DNA from 2 places in the Undibacterium sp. GrIS 1.2 genome. Region 1 is predicted to be linked to the other one. Evidence: riboswitches for the same ligand, from Rfam matches in the RefSeq annotation. Region 1 holds a riboswitch; the other holds the start of a gene.

Region 1 (6,137 bases):
CATCTCCCAATACCTCCAGCTTGCACAGCTTGTGGCCACCCAATAATTCACGTCCCAATTGCAAGGTGTACACCGCATCTTCCGCGTTATAACAACCGGCAGAATTTGGCAAGATCGTGTATTTACTCGGTGGCACCGCATCCAATAAGCTAGGTGCATTAGGATCTTGCCCGATGTTGACCCGACGGATGGCTACCGTAATGATCTCCGCGCCACTGGCCTCAGTCGCCAGCCGTGTCTGCTCTAAATCTTTGTACTTGCCGCTACCAACTAGCAAACGCGAACGGTAAGTTTTGCCAGCGATGATCAGACTGGGTGTGTGTTCTTTTTGCATAAAAATTCCTTTTCGTGAATTTCATCTATTTTTTAGGGGCGCACCTCGCGCACTGAACTGGACGAAGAAAATGAGGTATCACATCAACCGCCGCCGATGGCACGCACCACATCGACCTTGTCTTGCAGCTGCAAGTAATGGCTAGTCCATTCCGTGCGAGCGACAATCTGGCGGTTCACGGCGACAGCAATCGCCTGCCCCGACAAGTTCAGCGTCACGATCAATTCCTCCAGCGTTTTTTCCTCACTGAGCTGATAGGGTTCACCATTCAATACGATATGAGTCATGGCAAGGGCTTATTGTTTTCTGTAGATTTCTGCACCGGACTTAACGAACTCAATTGCCTTCACTTCCATCCCTTGTTTCAACGCAGCGATCTCGGTAATACCTTGTTTGGCGGCGTAATCGCGAACTTCTTGCGTGATCTTCATTGAGCAAAAATGGGGACCGCACATTGAACAGAAATGGGCGACTTTGGCAGAATCCTTAGGTAGCGTCTCATCATGGAATTCACGCGCCTTATCGGGATCAAGTCCGATATTGAACTGATCATCCCAACGGAATTCAAAGCGGGCTTTAGACAAAGCGTTATCGCGGATTTGCGCACCCGGATGTCCCTTCGCCAGATCGGCTGCATGAGCGGCAATTTTGTAAGTAATGATGCCGTCTTTGACGTCGACTTTATTCGGCAAACCCAAGTGTTCTTTTGGCGTGACGTAGCACAGCATCGCCGTACCATACCAGCCAATTTGTGCGGCACCGATACCAGAAGTGATGTGATCGTAACCCGGTGCAATGTCGGTCGTGAGTGGTCCCAGCGTATAAAAAGGCGCTTCGTGACATTGCTCTAACTGCAAATCCATATTCTCTTTGATGAGATGCATAGGCACATGACCAGGGCCTTCGATCATGACTTGCACATCATGCTTCCAAGCGATAGTGGTCAGCTCACCCAGAGTTTTTAATTCGCCTAATTGCGCTTCATCATTGGCATCGTAAATCGAGCCTGGGCGCAGGCCGTCACCCAGACTAAATGACACGTCATAGGCTTTCATGATCTCGCAGATGTCTTCAAAATGCTCATACAAGAAGCTCTCTTTATGATGCGCCAGACACCATTTCGCCATGATCGATCCGCCGCGAGAAACGATACCGGTCATCCGTTTTACCGTCATCGGCACATATTGCAAACGCACGCCTGCATGAATGGTGAAGTAATCCACGCCCTGCTCCGCCTGCTCGATCAATGTGTCGCGGAAAATCTCCCAAGTCAGATCTTCGGCCTTGCCATTGACCTTCTCCAAAGCCTGATAAATCGGGACGGTACCGATTGGTACCGGTGAGTTGCGGATGATCCATTCCCGCGTCTCATGTATGTGTTTGCCAGTGGACAAATCCATCACGTTGTCGCCACCCCAGCGAATTGCCCATGTCATTTTTTCGACTTCTTCACCAATGCTGGAAGTCACTGCAGAGTTGCCGATATTGGCATTAATTTTGACTAAAAAATTACGCCCGATAATCATAGGCTCAACTTCTGGATGATTGATGTTGGCGGGAATAATGGCGCGGCCACGAGCAATTTCTGAACGCACAAATTCTGGTGTAATCAGATCCGGGATTGACGCACCGAAAGATTGCCCCGGATGCTGACGACCCATGACCTCAGCCAGTTTGTTACCCATAGGGCCAGAGGCTTTCAGATTAGCGAGATATTCCTGACGTTGTAGATTCTCGCGGATCGCAATGTACTCCATCTCGGGCGTGATGATGCCCAGTCTTGCGTAGTGCATCTGAGTGACATTTTTTCCGGCTAAAGCACGGCGTGGCTTACGCTTGAGATTAAAACGCAGCTCTGCCAGCTTAGGATCGTTGAGTCTTTCGATCCCGTAATCGGAGGATGGGCCGGACAACTCTTCCGTGTCATTGCGCTCTGCAATCCATGCACCACGTACCGAGGCAAGGCCGGATCGGATGTCGATTTTGACCTCTGGGTCAGAGTAAGGTCCTGAGGTGTCATAGACATAAATCGGTGGGTTTTTTTCGGAACCAAACATCGCTGGCGTATCGGACTGACTGATCTGGCGCATAGGCACACGAATATCAGGACGACTGCCTTGAATGTAAATTTTGCGGGAATTTGGTAACGGCTGGATTGCGGCTTGATCGACTACTGCGGTAGCGGATAGAAATTGTGGATTGGCGTTCATTTTTGCTCCCATTAACGTGCACATTGTTGGTGGCAGCGTGGGAGGCTTGAGGTGCGCACGGTGAAGATGATGAGGGTTTGAGTAGCCCCGTGCGGCACTAATTTGCTTCCCTTCGCTGGCATTATCCAGATCAGGTTCAAGGGTATTTCTCACCCGTCAGCGTGTTATTGCTGGCAGGACCCCTAGCATTTCTCTTATTCAGTTGCGTGTGTTCAGTTACGTTTATTCAGATACTAGTTGCGATACTTGTTTAAAAAATTATTGCATCTTGTAGCTTCAAAAGCATCTCAAAAACTAGCCGCATTATAACGACTTTCTGTTAACAGATCGTTTGATTTTTTTAATTCGTATTGATTTCTTTGCGCTTTACCGGCCCGATGACTTCGATTAATTCCACCATATTAGCGCTGATCGCCGCGGACAAATCATGATCCAGAATCGGCATTGCCTGTTCGTGCGGCACCAGCAAACGTGCCAGTCCATATGCGCGATTGCGCCCGTGCGCTTTGCCCAGATATAAAGCCATATCCGCCATTTGCATGGCTTTTTCCCAGCTACAAACTTCTTCTGGAATGCCTGAAAATGGCAATGAAATAAAGCCCGCCGTAACGGTAAGAGGGATGGCATTCTCACCAACCTGAATCGGATTTTCGCCAATAGAAGACAGCACGCGCTCGACTAATTTTTTCAATTGAGCAGGATTGGATTTAGGTGAATAAATCAAAAATTCTTCACCACCCCAACGCAATACCATATCCGTATCGCGCACCGTTTTTTTCAAGCGATGGGCAACTTCCATCAATACACTGTCGCCGATCGCATGACCCCAAGTATCATTAATTTGTTTGAAATGATCGATGTCCAATAAGAGCAGACAATCGGGATTATCACTGTCGTTTTCGCGCCGCTCTCTCTCACTATTAAGAGCCCGATTTCTCATCATCTCTAAAAACGAGCGACGGTTATAGAGTCCGGTCAAAGGATCACGCACTGCATGGAACTCTAATTGCAAATTCGCTTCGACCAATTTTGCATTCGTTTTTCTGACGCGGCGGTACAACAAGAAAATAAATACTCCAGCCATCACCGTCAGCATGGCACCGAGCAAGGTGATGACTTGTTGCAGCCGACGATTTTTTATATCGGCATCTTTTAACTGGTTATCACGGCCTAATAATTCGATCTGCTTTTGCCGCTTATCGGCATTAAATGTCTCTTGCAAAGTGGCGACAGCCTTGGCACTTTCTGCTTTGAATAAATCATCGCTCAGCGTCTCTTTCTTATGCATGGTCGCTACTGCTTCTTTGTACATACCAGCGTGCTCATACATGAGGCCAAGCTCGCCCAAAATACCCTCCACATTGGTTTTGGAATCGATACTTTCAAAGTAGGCGATCACGCTATTTATTTTTTCTGCGCCTTGTGCAATCTTGCCTTGTCCACCGAGTGCAAACCCCCAGTTGACATTAGCCAGCTGCTTTAAATACTCATCGTGAATTGCATCGGCTTTTTCATAGGCGATCTTGGCAGTATGCTCAGCCTCAACAAAATTATGCATGATCAGATATTGATCGGCGATATTACCGAGGGCGCTAATTTCTACCGCTGGGATGCCAGCATCACGCGCGATATTGAGTGTCTTTTGAAAAGAACTGAGCGCATCTTTGTTGCGGTCTAACTGAGCATAAGCAACACCCTGCACCATGGTCAGAGAGGCTAAACTTTTCAGATCGGTGGTTGCTGAAGAAATCGCCAAGGCTTCATCTACAGTCGCCAGCGCCTTCTCTGGATTTTTCATCGTGGTGTACAGGCGACTGATCGAGTCCAGGTGATACAACCTGGCATGCGCTTGCCGGCGTGGTTGCAGATCCGTGAGTTTAAGTGCATCCAGATAATAAGACAGTGCAAGTTCAAACCGTCCGGTCGATGCATACACCGCGCCAAACGCACTGCTGATACGCATTTTTAGCTCCGGATCGGACGAAGCTTTAATTGCATCCTGAACCTCGGTCAGCTTGGCAATACTTTGCTCGGGATGTCCATCATCAATCTCATCAAACGCCTGATTGACCTTGGCAAAATTAATAGAACGCTGATCACCCTCTTTGACTGCCAAAGCCATTAAGGCTGCATTCACCTTTTTCGCGGAACTCGCCTTACCAGCGTCGTACAGCAAGCCAATCATCAGTTTGAGCGCTTTTAATTTGACTTGATAACTGGCATCGGCCGGGAGTTTTTCTTGAAAGCTTTGCAACTGCTTTAATGCATTGGCATTGTCGGTATCACCAAGAATCTGAATCTGATCAATCTGCGCCAAATCTGCAGCCTCATCAGCGCGTGCGGACGCCGCTGTCAGGCCAAGAGCCAGCAACAGAACAACGGCGCGGGAACAATGCAGTATCAGTTTATTGTCAAACATACGCTCATACAGAAATGCTTCTTCGTTATTAGGAACTTCTAAAAATGAGGATATAGCTTTGCTTGCGGACGGCAACTGGCTCTGACGAACCAATTTGATTTTTAAAATCAATGACATGCTAGCATTTTAATTGACGCTTTCTTCGGCATTCTGAGCGAATACCCATGCTGCGATGCAAGCAGACCACAAAGCATGATTGCGGACGGATTTGACTACGGTCGCAGGCTTGATCCAGTTAAGATATTAATATACTCAGGAGATGTATATTTAGACTGTCCATATAAAGTCTAGACAAATCGCTATTTTCCATAAAAATAATGGGGAGTATATTAAAAATCAAGCTAAATTAAGCTGATGTCAATACAAAAAATCCCGCTACTCTGGTACTTATAAGGCATTCCATCAGTACATCCCACACTTTATTAACCCTAATCTAAAGCTAACTGGTAGCCAGCGATTGTCTGCTTCAATCCAAGCGCATTTAGCGGGCAAAAAAAGAATATCCGAAATCGAGCCGATTTTATGCAGCATATCTTATGCAGCATATTTTAGATTTGATACGGCTGTCCCTTATAATCAAGGATTGAGCAAACCAACCAAACCTAGATCACATCATGGAATTAGCCAAGTCATTTGAGCCCGCCGACATCGAAGCATTTTGGCGCACAGAGTGGGAAAAGCGCGGATATTTCGCCGCCAGCACCGACGCCAGCAAACCCTCTTTCAGCATCCAGCTGCCGCCGCCTAACGTCACCGGCACACTGCACATGGGACATGCATTCAATCAAACGATTATGGATGGACTGACGCGTTACTACCGTATGCGCGGCCACAACACGGCCTGGATACCAGGCACCGACCACGCCGGTATCGCGACCCAAATCGTGGTGGAACGCCAGCTCGATGCACAAAAAATTTCACGTCATGATTTAGGGCGTGAAAAATTTTTAGAAAAAGTCTGGGAGTGGAAAGAAAAATCCGGCTCCACCATCACCGGCCAAATGCGCCGCATGGGTGCTTCCGCCGATTGGCAACGCGAATACTTCACGATGGATGCACCGCGCTCCAAAGTCGTCACTGAAGTATTTGTCAAACTGGTAGAACAGGGTCTGATCTATCGTGGTAAGCGTCTGGTCAACTGGGACCCGGTGTTGGGTACTGCTGTGTCCGATCT
Region 2 (6,137 bases), on a different contig from region 1:
TCTCATCAAAAAACTGTCTGCTTTCATGGCACTGGCAGCGATCAGCTTGCACAGTGTCGTGGGCCACGCCGCCATCAGCGTGACTGATGATGCACAACATGTGGTGACGCTGGCGAAGCCAGCACAGCGCATTATCAGCCTCGCGCCGCATGCGACTGAGTTGTTGTTTGAGGCCGGTGCCGGTAGCCAAATTGTCGGCGTCAGCGAATACAGCGACTTTCCGGAAGCCGCTAAAAAAATCCCTTCGATTGGCAATGTATTCGCATTAGATGTAGAACGCATCATTGCGCTCAAACCCGACCTGATCGTGATCTGGGGTACTGGCAACGGCAAAACCCTAGCGAGTAAATTGCGCGATACCCATATCCCGATATTCGAGAGCGAGCCACGCAGTTTTGAAGATATTGCCAGTTCAATAGAACGTCTGGCAGTTTTGACTGACAAGCAAGCGACCGGCAATGCGGCCGCCCAACGTTTCAGAAATCGTTTAGAAAAATTGCGCCAAACTTATCAGCCCGGCTTGTCGTCCAGCCTGTCGTCCGGCTTACAAGTCAGTACTACAAACACAGCAGAAAAACAAAGAATCGTCAGCGTGTTTTATCAAATTTGGCGCAAACCTTTGATGACCTTAAATGATCAGCATCTGGTATCGGCAGCAATCCGTTTGTGTGGTGGTAAAAACATATTTGGCGGCTTAAAAGAAATCAGTCCCACAGTCAATACCGAAGCAGTGCTAGCGGCCAACCCGGATGCGATTATTACCACTGGCGGCGAGCAGCAAGATGTCTTCGCCGACTGGCGGCAATTCACTACGCTCAATGCCGTCAGCAAAGGTAATTTATTTACCGTAAAAGGTGACTGGATGAATCGTGCAGGGCCGAGAATTTTAGATGGCACTGAGATGCTCTGCAAACATCTGGCGACTGCCAGAGCAACACTGAAATAAGATTCAAATCTGATCTCATTTTGCTAGCTTTGCGAGTTGAAAGTGGATATTGCTGCTACCTCACGTCACATTCAAATAAATATACTCAGGTAGTGTATATTTTAGTCGTCCATATAATGTCTGGACAATTCGGATTTTTAATTAAAAATGAAGGGGAGTATATAAAAATACGCCCTTTTGATCGAATCAGAAGCTAGAACGGATTACAACACTCAGCATAAAATTAAGCTATTAATTCCAGTCGCGTGGATCAACCTGATAATACGCGCGGAATTGCTCAAATAGCGCGGGATGATATCTCGCCATCTCCCAGGTTTTCTCAAAAAACGTCTCTGTCCCGACCGCAAAAAATTCTGCCGGATTGGTCGCGCCATAATGATCCATCACCGTTTCTTCACCTAGCTCCGCTGCGCGCTGCAATACATCAAACTCTTGGGACAAGATACTAGACCAACGTTGATAACGCGCCTTACTCATCAAGGCCGGTGCACCGTTGGTGCTGCCGGTTTCGCTATCGAGCTGATGCGCAAACTCATGCAAGACTACATCGTGCCCTGCGATTTGCGTACCATCGCTGCGCTGCACATGATCCCATGCCAGGATCACCCTGCCATCACTCCAGGATTCTCCCGACAAAGTTTGGTTAGCATGAGTGACTACACCACCTAGGCTAGTTTGGATATGCGGCTTCATAAAAGCACTGGGATAAACCAGGATGGTTTTTAAGGCTGGGTAAACTGTGCTTGGACGATTAAGGAGCAACATGCACGCTCTGGCAGCGATCGTGACTTTGATCTCATCCGTCATCTGTAAATCATCGCAAGCAATAAATTTCTTTTGATATAAAAACTGTTTGATCAATCGCTTTAACTGTAATTGCAGCTCCGCTGGCATTCTGGAATACACCGGGATATTTTTACGCAGTATTTTGGAGTAGTGACCAGGGAATGGCTTTTGCAAAGCGCGCTTCAACAGCACATCAGGCAACCACACAATCAGTCCGACCGTGATTACGATGCTGGATAATACAAGCATTAGTGGTAAAGCGGAGGACATTGATTACCTGCAATTCTGAATGAAAACACAGTAACGATACCGTGTTATCTCTGGTTATTTAGACCGTTGCCATCTTGATAAAATCTATGCAGCTTGATAGCAAACATAAGTACGAGCTGGAATCAACTCATACCTTCAGATGGGACAGTCTTCAGAAAAAACAATAGCTATTAACCATAGCTATTGAATGAAGTGCCCGCAAGGCAACACGAATAATCGATTGCTGCGATAATGCGCCCTCACCGATGCCATCAATATCATTCTAAAAATAAGGCATCCAATCCCGTATTCTATTTTTTGATTGTCCTCCCATGCGCAAAGGCATACTCTACGCAGCTTCCGCTTATATCGTCTGGGGCTTATTTCCAATTTATTTCAAAGCTCTGCACGGGATACCTGCACTAGAAATTTTGTTACATCGCATGTTGTGGTCACTGCTATTTTTGATGGTGGTACTGGCATGGCGTAGTCAATGGTCTTGGGTACGCGATGTGCTGCGTCAACCAAAGCTGATCGTCGGATTTGTCGCCAGCGCGACCCTGTTGTCAGTCAATTGGCTGATCTACATCTGGGCGATCAATAACGATCATATCGTCGATGCCAGTTTGGGATATTTTATGACGCCGCTGGTCAATGTCCTGCTCGGTTACGCTATCTTGCGTGAGCGCTTGCGGTCAGCACAATGGTTTGCCATAGGCCTGGCAGCCTGCGGTGTGATCTGGCTGACCTGGCAAACCGGTCATCCTCCCATCATTGGATTGTCTCTCGCCATCAGCTTTGGCGTGTATGGTTTATTGCGTAAAACAGCCGCGCTTGGCGCGCTAGAGGGCTTGTCGCTAGAAACCTTTTTGCTGTTCCCGTTTGCTTTTGCTTATCTGACTTACTTAACAGTGCAAGGTCATAATGCCTTCATCAGCGGATCTGGCACAACCCAATTATTACTGCTGGCAGCTGGCCCGATCACTGCAATTCCCTTACTAATGTTTGCTGCCGGTGCTCGCCTGATCCCTATGGCGACGCTGGGATTGCTGCAATATATTGCGCCATCAATCCAACTGATATTAGGCGTCATTTTGTATCATGAGCCATTTAGCGGCGAAAGACTAATCGGATTTATGGCGATCTGGGCTGCGCTAGCGGTGTATTCTGCAGAGGGAATACGTCACTCCTTCAGACGCCAATAATCCAGGTTTTAATTACCAATAGAGTTGCTAAAGAAGGCTAAAGGAGCCCAAAGAAATAGGCCAATCGTAGTTTATGGTAAAGTACGCGCTTCGCTAGGGGTCCTGCGTCAAAGATAAAGTTTGTTTTTATTCTTGTCTGCAGGTGAGAAATACCCTTGAACCTGATCTGGATAATGCCAGCGTAGGGAAGCGCAAAGTCTCTATCAGTCTCTTTGTTTGCTCCCGCGCTTGCGATAAAAAAAGAGCAAACTATGACAATCGCACCACCCATCTGTATTACACAACGTGTTTCAAAAGTTACTTCACAAGCGACTTCACGCAAGTCATCAGCTCATTCGTTATCAGGTGTTCAAAGCCGCTTGATTCCGCTGACGATGGTCTTGGCAATTGCTCAGGCTTTTACGATCTCTGCTGCCCACGCGCAGAGCGCAGATAAAGCGCTGCCAGAAGTCGTCATTCGCGCTAATAAAACGGATAGCAATAAAAATGATGTGGCAAAAATCGGCGGCTTTGCCGATGCAAAATTATCAGATACGCCAGCATCGATTACCGTCTTCACTCAACAACAATTACAAGATTTAAGCATCCGTACCAGTAGCGATGCGATGAAATTTGATGCCAGTGTCAACGACGCTTATAACGCGGTTGGCTACTCTGAACAATTTTCTATCCGTGGTTTTGCGCTGGATAACACCAGCAGTTACCGCAAAGATGGATTAGCCATACCAGGCGATGCATCTATCCCTTTGGAAAATAAAGAGCGCATAGAAATACTCAAAGGATTAGCCGGATTTCAGGCAGGCTTTGCTACCCCCGGCGGTATCGTGAACTATGTCACAAAGCGCCCAACCACTACGCCATTACGTTCAGTGACGGTCGCCGCCAGTGAGCGCGGCACGCTATACGGTTCGCTAGATTTAGGCGGTCAATCCGATGATCAGCAATTTGGTTATCGCATTAATGCTGCGACAGAAAAATTACGCTCCTATGTAAAAGGTGCAGATGGAGACAGACAATTTATCTCCGGTGCTTTTGACTGGCACATCACACCAAAAGCATTATTGCAGCTGGATATGGATTATCAGAAAAAATCCCAGTTAACTGTCCCAGGATTTCAACTATTTAATGGAACAGATCTGCCTCGCAATGTCAGCGCAGACACAATGCTGAACAATCAACCATGGGCAAAGCCGGTCAGTACCCGTGATAGCAATATCGGCTTACGGTTCGAATATCAATTCAATGACGACTGGCGCGCCTCGTTCTCAGCCAACCGTCATGAATTCAAACGCGATGATTACACCGCATTCCCTTACGGCTGTTCGTCCGCAAACTTATTCCCAGGTTATTGCGCGAATGGTGACTACGATGTCTATGACTATCAAAGCGTAGGAGAATCAAAATCGCCAGTGGCAACGCAGGGAATTTTAAATGGCAAATTCCGGTTAGGCGGTTTGCAAAACACAGTCGCAGTGGGATTTTCGACCTTCCAGCGCCGTGATCGCTTTGGTGACTATGTCTACGATTTAGTGGGCACTAGCAATGTGTTTCAACCTATCGTCGTACCGCAAACGACCAACACAACCGGCCCGGTTCTGTTGCGCAGAACGGATAAAGAATGGTCCCTGTTTGCGCAGGATATTATTGATCTGACCGATACCGTCAAATTGGATATCGGTATACGTCACGTAGCGATCAAGCGTCAGCAAATCGATGCGCCGGGTTACGATCGTAACTACGAATTGCCAAGCGTTGCGCTACTTTTTAAACCACAAAAATCCTGGACGCTGTACGGATCGTACACAGAAGGTTTAGAGCATGGCGGCATCGCCCCGTTCGGTACCAACAACGTCAACCAGATGCTTAATCCGAGTAAATCTAAGCAAGTTGAATTTGGTCTTAAAGCAGATGTGGCACAAGATATTAGTATCACTGCCGCCGTCTTCCACATCACTAAATCGCTGGAATATACCAACTCGGATAATGTCTACGTCAGTAACGGCCACGCAATCCATAATGGACTGGAAGTATCCGCCCAAGGTCGTATCACTCCAGCCTTGATGTTAGGTGCCAGCGTCACTGCATTGGCGGCGCACCAATACGATACCGGCATTGCAGGATTAGATGATAAGCGTGTCACCAATGTACCAGAGTTAAAATCTGTGGTGTATGCAGACTATGCGATTGCCAGCATACCTGGACTCAACATCAACGGCAGTTGGGATTATTCTGGTAACAAGGTGTTTCAACCGGATAACAGCGTCATCGTTCCAGGCTATCAAGTCTTTAATCTGGGTGCACGTTATGTCACCAAAGTGGCTACTGTCGTGACGACTTTACGGTTCAATGTCGACAACGTCGGCGATAAATTTTACTGGCGTGACGTGACGCAATCCTTAGGTGGCTACTTACTGCCAGGCGCACCAAGAACGTATAAAGTATCTGCACAATTTGATTTTTAAAATTTGATTTTAAATACAGCATACAAGCTGTTTAAAATAAAAAAGAGCGGCTCATTTTTAAATGAGTCGCTCTTTTTTCAACCGATATTTTCCATTTAGATTTGAATTGATGACGGATACACTTTTCAACTATCAACTCATCAGGAATGACAACGCGAAACTGACTTGTTCTACCCGTTCTTTCAAACTCCCGCCTACCAGCAAGAACGGCATTTCCCGCTCATCCAATAAGTCCAGCAATTCTTCATGCACTCGCTGCCTTACTGCCGCTGATTCGCGCTGCAAGCCATCGGCAGTCCACGGAAAATCCGGTGCAGTCACTATCGTAAAATCATATTGATGCTGCGCTTCTAAAGCGGCCAGATCAGCGTCAGCTTCACCAAAATAATGGCGACTATACAAAGCGGTCATCAGCGGCGAGGTATCGCAAAATAACCACTGATGGGCTTGTTGAGCGAGTTTATTCTCGCGCTCGACCTGAGTACGAGC

What was found. Region 1 has a riboswitch for thiamine pyrophosphate ahead of thiC (phosphomethylpyrimidine synthase ThiC). Riboswitches for the same ligand answer to the same signal wherever they lie in the genome.
Region 2: it holds a riboswitch for thiamine pyrophosphate, as region 1 does, so the genes downstream of both, AAKU61_RS09080 (TonB-dependent siderophore receptor) here and thiC (phosphomethylpyrimidine synthase ThiC) in region 1, are expected to answer to the same signal.

The regions. Positions count from the first base shown of each region.
Region 1 is NZ_JBEONP010000033.1:20,814-26,950, reverse strand. Features, by position in the region: gene AAKU61_RS14700 (thiazole synthase) at 1-334, opposite strand, end outside; gene thiS (sulfur carrier protein ThiS) at 418-621, opposite strand; gene thiC (phosphomethylpyrimidine synthase ThiC) at 631-2,544, opposite strand; TPP riboswitch at 2,635-2,738, opposite strand; gene AAKU61_RS14685 (diguanylate cyclase) at 2,885-5,080, opposite strand; gene AAKU61_RS14680 (valine--tRNA ligase) at 5,578-6,137, shown strand, end outside.
Region 2 is NZ_JBEONP010000016.1:45,918-52,054, reverse strand. Features, by position in the region: gene AAKU61_RS09095 (cobalamin-binding protein) at 1-946, shown strand, start outside; gene AAKU61_RS09090 (M90 family metallopeptidase) at 1,178-2,002, opposite strand; gene rarD (EamA family transporter RarD) at 2,314-3,186, shown strand; TPP riboswitch at 3,272-3,391, shown strand; gene AAKU61_RS09080 (TonB-dependent siderophore receptor) at 3,438-5,648, shown strand; gene AAKU61_RS09075 (AAA family ATPase) at 5,781-6,137, opposite strand, start outside.